DNA from 3 places in the Roseateles sp. NT4 genome. Region 2 is predicted to be linked to each of the others. Evidence: predicted binding sites of a transcription regulator. Region 2 holds the regulator's gene; each other region holds the start of a gene.
The links. Region 2 encodes LexA, which represses DNA repair genes until DNA is damaged. Its sites were predicted from a motif close to ACTGTATNNNNATACAGT; they were not measured.

Region 1 (3,771 bases), on a different contig from region 2:
CGAGGAGCTGCTGCTGCATCTGTGCGGCCAGCGCCAGCGCCTGGCCGCTTCACCACCGCCCGAAGCACTCGCCGAGTTGAAGTCGGCCAGCGCCCGCATCCTCGGCCTGGCCAACGTCATCCGCTGGCAGGTGGGGAGCGGTGGATTGAGCACCGATGAACAGCCGCGTTATGTGGACCTGCTGACCCGCCACGGCGCGCCGCTGGCCCTGCCGGACGCGGCGCTGCACCCCTGCCACGCGGAGCTGTCCAGCCTGTCGGGCGCGGCCGAAGCGCGCATCGAGGTGCCGCTGTACGACGGCGCCCAGCTGGTGGGTGCCCTGTGGCTGGTGGACGCACGCGCCACCCGGGCCTGGACGCGGCAGGAGTTGTTGATCGCGAGCCAGCTGGCGCTGCTGTTCGAGGCCCAGGGCAGCTAGAGACGGCGCATCTGCCCTTCGCGCCGGGGCGCGTCACGCACCAGCTCGCCGATGAGCTGCGTCTCCGGCATCAGCGCCCAGTAGCGCACCGGCATCTCCTTCTTCATCGCGGCCACCATGAGCCGCGCCGGATTGAAGATGCTGCGGTAATAGGTCAGCCACAGCGCCTCGCCGGCATCCTCGGGCGGGGCGTCTTCCCTGCGCGCGGGTCCGGCACCGGTCAGGCGCTGGCCGTCCCAATGCAGGCAGCCGCGCGGCGTCAGGATGGCCCAGGGGTGCTGGGCAAAGCGCTGCACGAAGAAGGGCGCGACGGCACGCAGCACGTGGTGGGCGGGCTCGAACCAGGCGACGTGCCGGCGACCGCCCGCAGCCTCTTCATCGGCCACCTCGCGAAAGCGCACGAAGGCATGCATCTTGTGGATCTCGCGCTCGACCTGGCGAACCATGGACTGCAGCTGGCGGCGCTCCGGGTCGAGCACGTCGAGCCACAGCCCTGGCTCGGCCTGCAGGCGGCGCGCGAAGACGAGCAGGCGGGCATAGCGCGAATCGTCGGCATGCATGGCGACGCGACGGCCGAGTTCATCCCAGCCTTGCGGAGGCATCCAAGCGAGTGCGCTTGGTGCCACCGCGTCTGCGAACAGCGCGGCTTGCGCGCCGACGTCGCGCGTCCAGGCTGCATCGGCGCCGGCCAGCAGCGCCGCCAGTTGTGCGGCGAAGCCTTCCCAGTCGGCCGGATAGCGCAGGGGCAGTTTCATCAGAACAAGGCAACTTGCTGAGGCCGATGCGCCGGCCGGGCCAGGGCTTCAACATCCGCAGCCTGCGGTCGATGATCCACAGTGACCAGAAAGGGCAGGGACTTGCGCGCAGCAGCGCCCAGGGCCAGCAGGTCGGCACGGCGCAGGCAACGAAGCCGGCGCGCGGCCAGCAGCTTGTCCACCGATCCCACGCCGAGGCCAGGCACGCGCAGCAAAGCCTCGCGAGGCGCACGGTCCACGTCCAGTGGAAAGGCTTCCGGATGGGCCAGGGCCCAGGCCAGCTTGGGGTCATGGCGCAGCGATAAAAAGCCGGCCTCGGTGACGATCTCGTCGGCGCCAAAACCATAGAAGCGCATCAGCCAGTCGGCCTGGTAGAGGCGGTGCTCGCGCAGCAGCGGCGTGGCCTGCGGCGGCAGGGCCGCGCTGGCGTGCGGGATGGGGCTGTAAGCCGAGTAGTACACACGCCGCAGGCGCTGTCCGGTGTAGAGCCGGCTGGAAAGCTGCAGCACGGCGCGGTCGTCGGAGGCATCGGCCCCCACGATGAGCTGGGTGCTCTGCCCGGCCGGCGCGAACGACGGCGGCTTGGCGGCGCTCGCCGTGGCGCCGGGCAGCGCCCGGATGGCCTCGGCTTCTCGCTTGGCCTCGCGCGCGGCTTGCAGCCGCAGATGGATGCGGGACATCGTTCGCTCGATGCCGGCGGCATCCTTCTCGGGCGCCAGGGCCTTCAGGCTTTGCGCGCTTGGCAACTCGATGTTGATGGACAGGCGATCCGCATAGCGCCCCGCACGCTCGACCAGTTCGGGGCTGGCATCGGGAATCGTCTTCAGGTGGATATAGCCCTTGAAGTGCTCCTGCTCGCGCAGCCGCCGAGCGACCTCGATGACCTGTTCCATCGTGTAGTCGGGCGTGCGGATGATGCCGCTGGAAAGGAACAGGCCTTCGATGACGTTGCGGCGGTAGAAGGACAGCGTCAGCTGCACCACTTCATCGATGGCGAAGCGCGCCCGCCGCGTGTCGCTGGACTTGCGGTTGATGCAATAGAGGCAGTCGTACACGCACCAATTGGTCAGCAGCAGCTTCAACAACGAGACGCAGCGGCCATCCGGCGTGAAGGCGTGGCAGATGCCATGGCCGTTGGTCGAGCCGATGCCGCGACCGTCGCGCGAATCGCGCTTTTCGCCGCCGCTGCTCGCGCAGGACGCGTCGTATTTGGCGGCGTCGGCCAGGATGGCGAGCTTGTCCTGGATCTCCATGGCGATACTGTATATGCATACAGCCATCACGAGGGCGCGCAGATGTATCCGGGGCTGGGTCCTACACACCAGACTTCACTGGCTTCCTAGAGTGCATCGGCACCCCGCCACCGTCAGGAGCCGCACATGGCAAAGTCCCGCACCGCCACCCCGCCCGCCACCGTCCAGCGCGGCAGCGGCGGTGAACTGCACCACCAGGCCGGCGGCACGCATCCGCCGCTGACGACCAACCAGGGCATCCCGGTCACCAACAACCAGACCTCGCTGAAGGCCGGCGCGCGCGGGCCGACGCTGCTGGAAGATTTCATCCTGCGCGAGAAGATCACGCACTTCGACCACGAGCGCATCCCCGAGCGCATCGTGCATGCGCGCGGTTCGGCGGCGCATGGCGTGTTCGAGTTGCACACCTCGCTGGCCAGGTACACGACGGCCCGGGTGCTGACCGAAGTGGGCGTGAAGATCCCGGTGTTCACGCGCTTCTCCACGGTGGCCGGCGGCGCCGGCTCCGTGGACACGCCGCGCGACGTGCGCGGCTTCGCGGTCAAGCTCTATACGCCCGAGGGGAACTGGGACTTGGTGGGCAACAACATCCCGGTGTTCTTCATCCAGGACGCGATGAAGTTCCCCGACCTCATCCATGCCGTGAAGATGGAGCCCGACCGCGGCTTCCCTCAGGCCGCCAGCGCCCACGACACCTTCTGGGACTTCATTTCCCTGATGCCCGAAAGCATGCACATGGTGATGTGGGCCATGAGCGACCGCACCCTGCCGCGCTCGCTGCGCTTCATCGAGGGCTTTGGCATCCACAGCTTCCGGCTGCTGGACGCCCGGGGCAAGAGCACCTTCGTCAAGTTCCACTGGCGTCCGGTGCTGGGGCTGCAGAGCACGCTGTGGGACGAAGCCGTGCAACTCGCCGGCGCCGACCCCGACGCGCACCGCCGCGACCTGTGGACCAGCATCGAGGAAGGCCGCTTCCCGGCCTGGGACCTCGCCGTGCAAATCTTCACCGAAGCCCAGGCCGCCGACTTCCCCTTCGACCACCTGGATCCGACCAAGCTCATCCCCGAGGAACTTGTCCCGCTGACCGTCATCGGGCGCATGACGCTGAACCGCAACCCGGCCAACCATTTCGCCGAGAACGAACAGGTGGCCTACTGCCCCGCCAACATCCCGCCCGGCATCGACTTCTCCAACGATCCGCTGCTGCAGGGCCGGCTGTTCAGCTACCTCGACACCCAGCTGTCGCGCCTGGGCACACCCAACTTCGACCAGTTGCCCATCAACGCACCGAAGTGCCCCTTCCACACAACGACGCGCGACGGCCACATGCAGACACGCGTGCCCG
Region 2 (3,771 bases):
CAACGACTTCCTGGCCACGGCCGTACCGAACGGCAGCAACACGGCCGTCGCCTATGGCAACCAGTTCTACGTCTTCGCCTTCGAAGGCAACCTGGTCAACCAGACCATCGCGGCCGTGCCCGAACCCAGCCAGTACGCATTGCTGCTGGCCGGCCTCGGCGCGGTGGGCTTGATCGCCCGTCGCCGCCGCGGCTGATCAGGCCTCGGCCAGCAGGGTCAGGATCAGCTCGATCCTGGCCTTGACCGGGCTCAGGGCGCCCGCGCTGGGCAGCAGGCCCGCCAGCTCCATCACCGGGCCGGCGTCGCAGCGCGTGCTGCGGACGACGCGCACGCCTCCCGCCTGGGCTTCGCGAAGGGCCGCATCCAGGCCACGGCTCAGTGTGCCGTTGCCGGTGCCCGCGGCCACCAGGCCGTCGATGCCACCGGCCCACAACGCGCGCACGACGCTGCCATCCGCGCCGGCATGGTTCATGACGATCTCGACGCGTGGCCAGCGCTCGGCCGGTGCGGCAATGCGCGCCAGGCCCAGGGCTTCACCCGTCGGCCAACGGCCGACCGTGCGCACGCCCCCCTCCTCCACCCGCGCCACCAAGGCGCCATCGACCGACTCGAAAGCGTCGACGCGGTAGCTGTGTGTCTTGCGCACCTGGACCGCGTCGTGCACACGGCCGGCAAAGGCCAAGACGACACCTCGGGCGCCTTCTGCGGCAGCCACCTGCACCGCATCGAAAAGGTTCTGCGGCCCGTCCGGCGCCAGCGCCGTTGCCGGGCGCATGGCCGCCGTCAACACCACCGGCTTGGCCGGCGCCAGCACACGGTGCAGGAAATAGGCCGTCTCCTCCAGCGTGTCGGTGCCATGGGTGATGACGATGCCGGCGACCTCGGGCCGGTCCAGCTGCTGCTGCACGGCGACGGCCAGCTTCTGCCAGGTCGCGAAATCCATGTCCTTGCTGTCGAGCTGGGCGACTTGATGCGCCTCCAGCTTCTGGCCCGACAAGGCCGGCACCGCCGCCAGCAAGTCCCCGACGCTCAGTTGCGCCGCCGTGTATCCCACGCCGTCGCTGGCGGTTTTGGCGGTCCCGGCAATCGTGCCGCCGGTACCCAGAATGACGATCAAACGATCAAGGGTTTGCAATTTCTTGGTTTCCTGGACAAAAATACAGGTGCTGGACAAATTTCCAGCCCAAACATGAGGCCGCCCGTGCAAGACCAACCCAAGCTTACCGCCCGCCAGCAGCAGATCTTCGACCTGGTCCGCAAGGCGATCGAGAGCACCGGTGCCCCGCCGACCCGCGCCGAGATCGCGGCGGAGCTGGGCTTCAAGTCCGCCAATGCGGCCGAAGAACATCTGCAGGCCCTGGCCCGCAAGGGCATGCTGGAACTCGTCGGCGGCACCTCGCGCGGCATCCGCCTCAAATCCGAGATGCTGAGCGCCCTCAACCGCGCCCGCCAGTTCAGCCTGCCCATCCCCAGTCTCGCGCAATTGACGCTGCCACTGATCGGCCGCGTCGCCGCCGGCGCGCCCATCCTGGCGCAGGAACATGTTGAGCAGACCTACAGCGTCGAACCCAGCCTGTTCTCCAAGAAGCCCGACTACCTGCTGAAGGTCAAGGGCATGAGCATGAAGGACATCGGCATCCTCGACGGCGACCTGCTCGCCGTGCAGTCGGCCAAGGAGGCTCGCAACGGCCAGATCGTCGTGGCCCGTGTCGGTGAAGAGGTCACCGTCAAGCGCTTCAAGCGTGGCCCCGAGGGGATCGAGTTGCTGCCTGAGAACCCCGATTTCGAGCCCATCCTGGTCAATGAACACAGCGAAAGCTTCAGCATCGAGGGCCTGGCCGTCGGCTTGATCCGCGGGCAAGGGTTCAACTGACGGTGCGGACGGGGGTTCAATTCACCCCGGCGCACACGAAATGAAAAAGGCCCGTGTCGGTGACACGGGCCTTTTTGCTTGGATGGTGGAGCCGGGGGGAATTGAACCCCCGTCCGCAAGCCATCACCGGGCAGATCTACATGCTTAGCCGGCTGATTTGGATCTCACGGTCAACTCGCGCAGTGGCACGCTAGCTTTCCCGCCAGTCACTTGATCTCGCGCCGCACCGAGTGACCCGGTATGACGCCAGCCGATGTGAGTGACTTCTCAGCCTTGCCCCTTGCGGAACTCAGCCCGGCCCATCGGCCTGCCGTTGAGAAGCTCATCCGCAATTAAGCGGCGAGTGCGAACGTAGAGTCGTTTGCAGTTACTGTGTTTCCAGTGGTTTTACGAGCGGACTGGTGCTCGGCATGCCCTACTCCGGATCCGCACCCACGTCGAAACCAAGTCGGCCCCAGAGAAACCGTAGTTTAGGCCAGTCCGAGCCACTTCAAGAGCTCGCCCGGCGCCGACAACTCGATGTCCGCCTTCCAGTGGCGATATTCGCCACCCTGGCCGAGGTAGCCCCAGGCCGCAGCCGCCGTCGCCATGCCCGCGGCGCGACCCGCAAGGATGTCGCGCTCGTCATCCCCGACGTAGAGGCAGGCCTCAGGCACAACGCCCAGCCGCCTTGCAGCCTCAAGAAGGGGCGCCGGATGCGGCTTGGTGTGCCCCGTCGTGTCGCCCCCAACGACGGCTCCGGCAAACAGGCCCAGGGCCTTGGCCAGCGGCAAGGCAAAGCGCTCTGCCTTGTTGGTGACGATGCCCCAGGCCAAGCCCCCGGCGGCCAGCCCAAGCAACTCGGCTTCGATACCCGTAAACGGCCGGGTGTTGTCGTACATGAGCAGCTCATAGCGGTCGAGGAACTCGCGTTTGAGTTCCTCGTAGCCCTCTTGGCCGGCGCCATGCCAAAGGCCTGGCTCAGCATGCCGCGTGCACCCGAGCCACCATGCGGCCGGTATTGCGAAAGAGGCAGCGTACTCATGCCTCGATCAGCACGCATCGCATTCGCGGCCGCGGCGAGATCGGCGGCGCTGTCGATCAGCGTGCCGTCCAGATCGAACAGCACGGCACGCAGATGCGACCAGGGGGCGGCGAGCTTCAAATTCAAGCGGGACGGCGGCAGGCCAGCAGATAGTTCACGTCGGTGTCCCTGCCCAGGCTGTAGCGCTGGGTCAAGGGGTTGTAGCCGAGGCCGCGGCTGGCCTGCAGCTCCAGCCCGGCATCACGGCAGAACTGCGACAGCTCCGATGGCCTCAGGAAACGCGCGTACTCATGCGTGCCTTTGGGCAGCATCTGCAGCACGTATTCCGCGCCGACGATGGCCAGCAGAAAAGCCTTGGCGTTGCGGTTCAGCGTCGACAGGAAAACCCAGCCGCCCGGCTTGACCAGAGTGGCCAGGGCGCGCACGACCGAAGCGGGGTCGGGCACGTGCTCCAGCATTTCCATGCAGGTGACCGCGTCGAAGCTGGCAGGCTGCTCGGCCGCCAGTGCCTCGACGGCGATTTCGCGGTACTCCACGCCTTCGGTACCCGCCTCCATCGCATGCAGCTCGGCCACGCGCAGCGGCTTGGTCGAGAGGTCGATACCCAGCACCTGGGCGCCGGCCCGAGCCATGGAGTCGCTCAGGATGCCGCCGCCGCAACCCACGTCGACGACGCGCTTGCCCGCCAGCGGGCAGAGCTGCTGGATCCAGCCCAGGCGCAGCGGATTGATCTGATGCAGAGGCTTGAAGTCGCTCTCGGGATCCCACCAGCGGTGGGCCAGTTCGCCGAATTTGGCGAGCTCTTGCGGGTCGGCGTTGATCGTCATGACGGAATCAGGAAAAAGAAAAGCCCCGACGGCGGGCCGGCGGGGCT
Region 3 (3,771 bases), 680 kb from region 2:
TTCAAACGCGGCCTGCAGCGCGGCGGCCGCGACGGTCTCGCGCAGCACGGTCTCGTTCTGGGTGTCGGCGTCCACATAGACCAGGGCCAGCTCCAGCTCGGCCAGCCCGCGGTCGGCGGCGATGAGGGCGCCATAGGTCTCGAGCTGGGCCCAGTGCAGGGCGCGGCGGTTGTCGGGGATGAGGTCGACGGGACCGCGGATGGTCTTGATCTCCTCGAGCCGGTTCACGTCGGCCTCGTAGCCATCGGCGCGGCCGCGCACGCGCAGGTGGCCGACCACGGCTTCCAGCGGCAGCTCGATCTCGTAGCCCCCGTCACTTTGATCCAGGCGGCGCGCCAGCACCGCCAGCTGACCGGCCTGGCCCTCCAGCGCCGTGGCCGAGGGCGTGAAGCGGCGGTCCAGGTCGCCGCGCTTGGCGGTGAACTCGCAGAGGCTGCGTACCGAGACGCTGTAGCTCCAGTCGGCCATCAGAACAGCGACAGGTTTTCACGCTGGGGTTCGGCCGCGCTCTCCTTGGGCGCCGGCTTGTCCAGCACCTCGCTGGCATGCACGAGGTTGCCGATGCGCACGCCCATCAGCCGCAGCCGCTTGTCAAACTTGACGCGCTTGAGGCACAGGCCCACGGCGTGGCGGATATCGGCGGCGCTGCTGATGGCTCTTTTCAGCGTCTGATCGCGCGTGACGGTGATGAAGCCCTCGAAGCGAAGCTTGATGCCCACCGTCTTGCCTGCATAGCGCTTGCGGTCCAGGTCGCGCGACAGGCTTTCGCAGAGCTCGTCCATGATCTGGCCGAGCAGCAGCCTGTCGTGCACGGCGCTGAGGTCGCGCTCGAAGGTGGTCTCGCGGCTGATGGAGACCGGTTCGCTGTGGGTGACGACGGGGCGCGAGTCGCGGCCGTGCGAGGCGGTGTGCAGCCACTGGCCGTAGCTGTCGCCGAACTGCTCGACGAGCCAGCGCGGGTCGGCCGCCGCGATGTCGCCCACGGTCTCGATGCCCAGCTTGATCAGCTTCTCGCTGGCCTTGGGGCCGATGCCGTTGATCTTGCGCACGCCCAGCGGCCAGACACGCGTGGGGATGTCGTCCATCGTCAGCACCGAGATGCCGTCGGGCTTGTCCAGCTCGCTGGCGATCTTGCTGAGCAGCTTGTTGGGCGTGATGCCGATGGAGCAGGTCAGGCCGGTGGCGCGGCTCACCGAGTTCTTGATCTCGCGCGCCACGGCCTTCACGCCGCCCAGCGGGTCGTGGCCGACGGCGTCGCGCACGCCGGGCACATCGGTCAGGTCGATGTAGATCTCGTCGATGCCGCGGTCCTCGATGACGGGGGCGACCTCGGCGACGGCGGCCTTGAAGAGGCGGGAGTATTTGCGGTAGCTGTCGAAGTCGGCCGGCAGCAGGATGGCGTCGGGCGCGCGCAGGGCCGCTTTCATCAGGCCCATGGCCGAGAACACGCCAAGGTCGCGGGCGGCATAGGTGGAGGTGGTGACGACGCCGCGGCCGGTGTAGTCGCGCAGCCTGGAGTACTTCCAACTGCCGTCTTCCCGCTGCTGCGGCGCGTCGGCGCGCCGGCCCCCGATGACGACGGCCTCGCCCTTGAGCTGCGGATAGCGCAGCAGCTCGACGGACGCGTAGAAGGCGTCCATGTCGAGGTGGGCGATCCACCGGTCGGGCTGCTGCATGGGCTTTATTGTCACTGGGAATAAAGACAGGGTCTGGCAGCAGGCCGTGCGCCCGGTCTGGCACCGGATTGGAGGGACGGTTGTCCTCCACTGCGCGCGCGTTGGCCCCCTGACCACGGGGCTACCGAGGCAGTTAGGGGGTGAGAGGTGTCTGCCGCGGTCCTATGGTGCGGGCCTCACGGCCGACACGGCCCCGCTTTCAAGGAGGTTCCCATGACAGATTCCGTCATCTCGATTCGCAAAACCCTGGTCGCCGCTTCGATCAGCCTGCTGGCCCTGGCCGCGCCTGGCCTGGCCCAGGCCGACCTGCTGCTGGCGGGCAGCAGCATTGCCTTGAGCGGCACCACCGTGGCCGCCGAGCCCCAGCTGGCGGGCGTGGTGCTGGAAGACCGCACCGACGGCTTCAGCTTCGCGGGCGCCCATGGCACGGTGTCGGGCAGCATCCAGTCGCAGGTGGTTCGTGCCGTCGATGGCACCCTGGACTTCTACTGGCGCGTCTTCAGCGACGCCAACTCGTCGGATGACATCGGCAGCTTCCGCCTGGGTGAGGAGCACACCACCGACTACCGCGTGAACTGGCGCTCCGACGGCCTGGGCGAGGTGGCGGCCAGCTCGGCCAACCGCTTCACCGGCGCCCAGAGCAGCTATTTCAACTTCTACTTCAGCCACCTCAGCGCGGCGGGCGCACCCGTGGGCCTGGGCGCCGACCAGTCGTCCTACTACATGTTCCTGGACACCGACGCCACCAGCTACGCCTACACCGGTCTCATGGACGTGGCCGACATGAACCAGAGCCACATCGCGGCCACCCTGCGCACCTTCGCGCCCACGGCCGCGACCGTTCCCGAGCCGGGCAGCCTGGCCCTGGTCGGCCTGGCCCTGGCGGGCCTGGCGGCGCGCCGCCGCCAGCGCTGAAGGTTCAGCGCCGCAACGAGCCTGTTTGCGGCGCATCGGCCCGCCGAGTCGGCAGAATGCGCCGATCTCAAGGGAGAGAGGCCCGATGCGCGTTCTGCTGCTGCTTTGCACCTGCCTGATCTGGCTCTCGCTGACCGCCTGCGCCAGCGCGCCCATCAACCCACCGCGCAACAAGCCGGCGGCTGCGCAGAGCATGCAGCGAGCCCCCAAGCCGCTGGAGAACGACACCTTCGTGGCCCTGAGCTTCTCGGGCGGCGGCTTGCGCGCGGCGGCCTTCTCCTATGGCGTGCTGGAGGGCCTGCGCGAGCAGCCTTCCGTGCCGGGCCACACGCTGCTGGACGAGGTCAGTTTCATCACCAGCGTGTCGGGCGGCTCGCTGACCTCGGCCTATTTCGGCCTGCACGGCGCCGAGGGCCTGCGCGATTTCCGCGACAAGGTGCTGATGCGCGACGGCGAGCGGGGCCTGCGCTTCAGCCTGCTCAACCCCAACAACCTGAGACGGCTGTTGGCCGGGGGGCTGAACGACCGCAGCGACTTCAACGACTGGCTGGAGAACGATGTCTTCAAGGGCGCGACCTTTGCGGACATGTTCAAGCGCGCCAGCCCCGTGGTCTGGATCAGCGCCAGCAATGTGCAGTACCGCCTGGCCTTTCCCTTCCACGAGCGCGCCTTCGATGCGCTGTGCAGTGACCTGGCGAGCTATCCCGTCTCCGAAGCGGTCGCCGCTTCCATGGCCGTGCCGCTGTTCTTTGCGCCGGTGGTGGTGGAGCGCTTTCCCGAGGCCTGCCAGGTGCAGGTGCCGCCGGGCCTGAACGCCCGCCCCGACGAGCGCGACGACCAGTACCGTTTGCGCCTGGCGCTGGCGCGGCTGTTCCGCGACAACCTCGACCCCAAGGCCGGGCGCTATCTGAAGCTGGTCGACGGTGGGCTGACCGACAACCTCGGCCTGGTGGCCATCCTGCAGAGCCGCGTGCTGCTGAATACGCCCTATGGCCCCATCCCCGAAAACGATGCAGCGACCATGCGCCGTCTGCTTTTCATCGTCGTCGATGCGGGCCAGGGGCCGAGCACCGACTGGGCGCGCGAGGTGGCGGGGCCGTCGGGCGTGGACATCGCGGCGGGAGCCGTCGACACCGCCATCGAAAGCACGATGCGCATGAGCTACGCCGCCTTCCTGCCC

Region 1: the regulator LexA is predicted to act here: its motif matches at 2,433-2,450, upstream of ACS5PN_RS28610 (putative DNA modification/repair radical SAM protein).
Region 3: the regulator LexA is predicted to act here: its motif matches at 1,690-1,707, upstream of dinB (DNA polymerase IV).

The regions. Positions count from the first base shown of each region.
Region 1 covers NZ_JBPZGZ010000006.1:310,511-314,281, forward strand. Annotated here, with positions in the region: gene ACS5PN_RS28600 (GAF domain-containing protein) at 1-418, shown strand, start outside; gene ACS5PN_RS28605 (TIGR03915 family putative DNA repair protein) at 415-1,173, opposite strand; gene ACS5PN_RS28610 (putative DNA modification/repair radical SAM protein) at 1,173-2,426, opposite strand; gene ACS5PN_RS28615 (catalase) at 2,553-3,771, shown strand, end outside.
Region 2 covers NZ_JBPZGZ010000001.1:977,827-981,597, forward strand. Annotated here, with positions in the region: partial or broken gene ACS5PN_RS04610 (PEP-CTERM sorting domain-containing protein) at 110-196, shown strand; gene ACS5PN_RS04615 (asparaginase) at 197-1,117, opposite strand; gene lexA (transcriptional repressor LexA) at 1,202-1,873, shown strand; RNA gene ssrA (transfer-messenger RNA) at 1,957-2,329, opposite strand; partial or broken gene ACS5PN_RS04630 (HAD family hydrolase) at 2,344-3,017, opposite strand; gene ubiG (bifunctional 2-polyprenyl-6-hydroxyphenol methylase/3-demethylubiquinol 3-O-methyltransferase UbiG) at 3,020-3,724, opposite strand.
Region 3 covers NZ_JBPZGZ010000001.1:1,659,488-1,663,258, reverse strand. Annotated here, with positions in the region: gene ACS5PN_RS07810 (ATP-dependent DNA helicase) at 1-468, opposite strand, end outside; gene dinB (DNA polymerase IV) at 468-1,676, opposite strand; gene ACS5PN_RS07800 (PEP-CTERM sorting domain-containing protein) at 1,890-2,591, shown strand; gene ACS5PN_RS07795 (patatin-like phospholipase family protein) at 2,677-3,771, shown strand, end outside.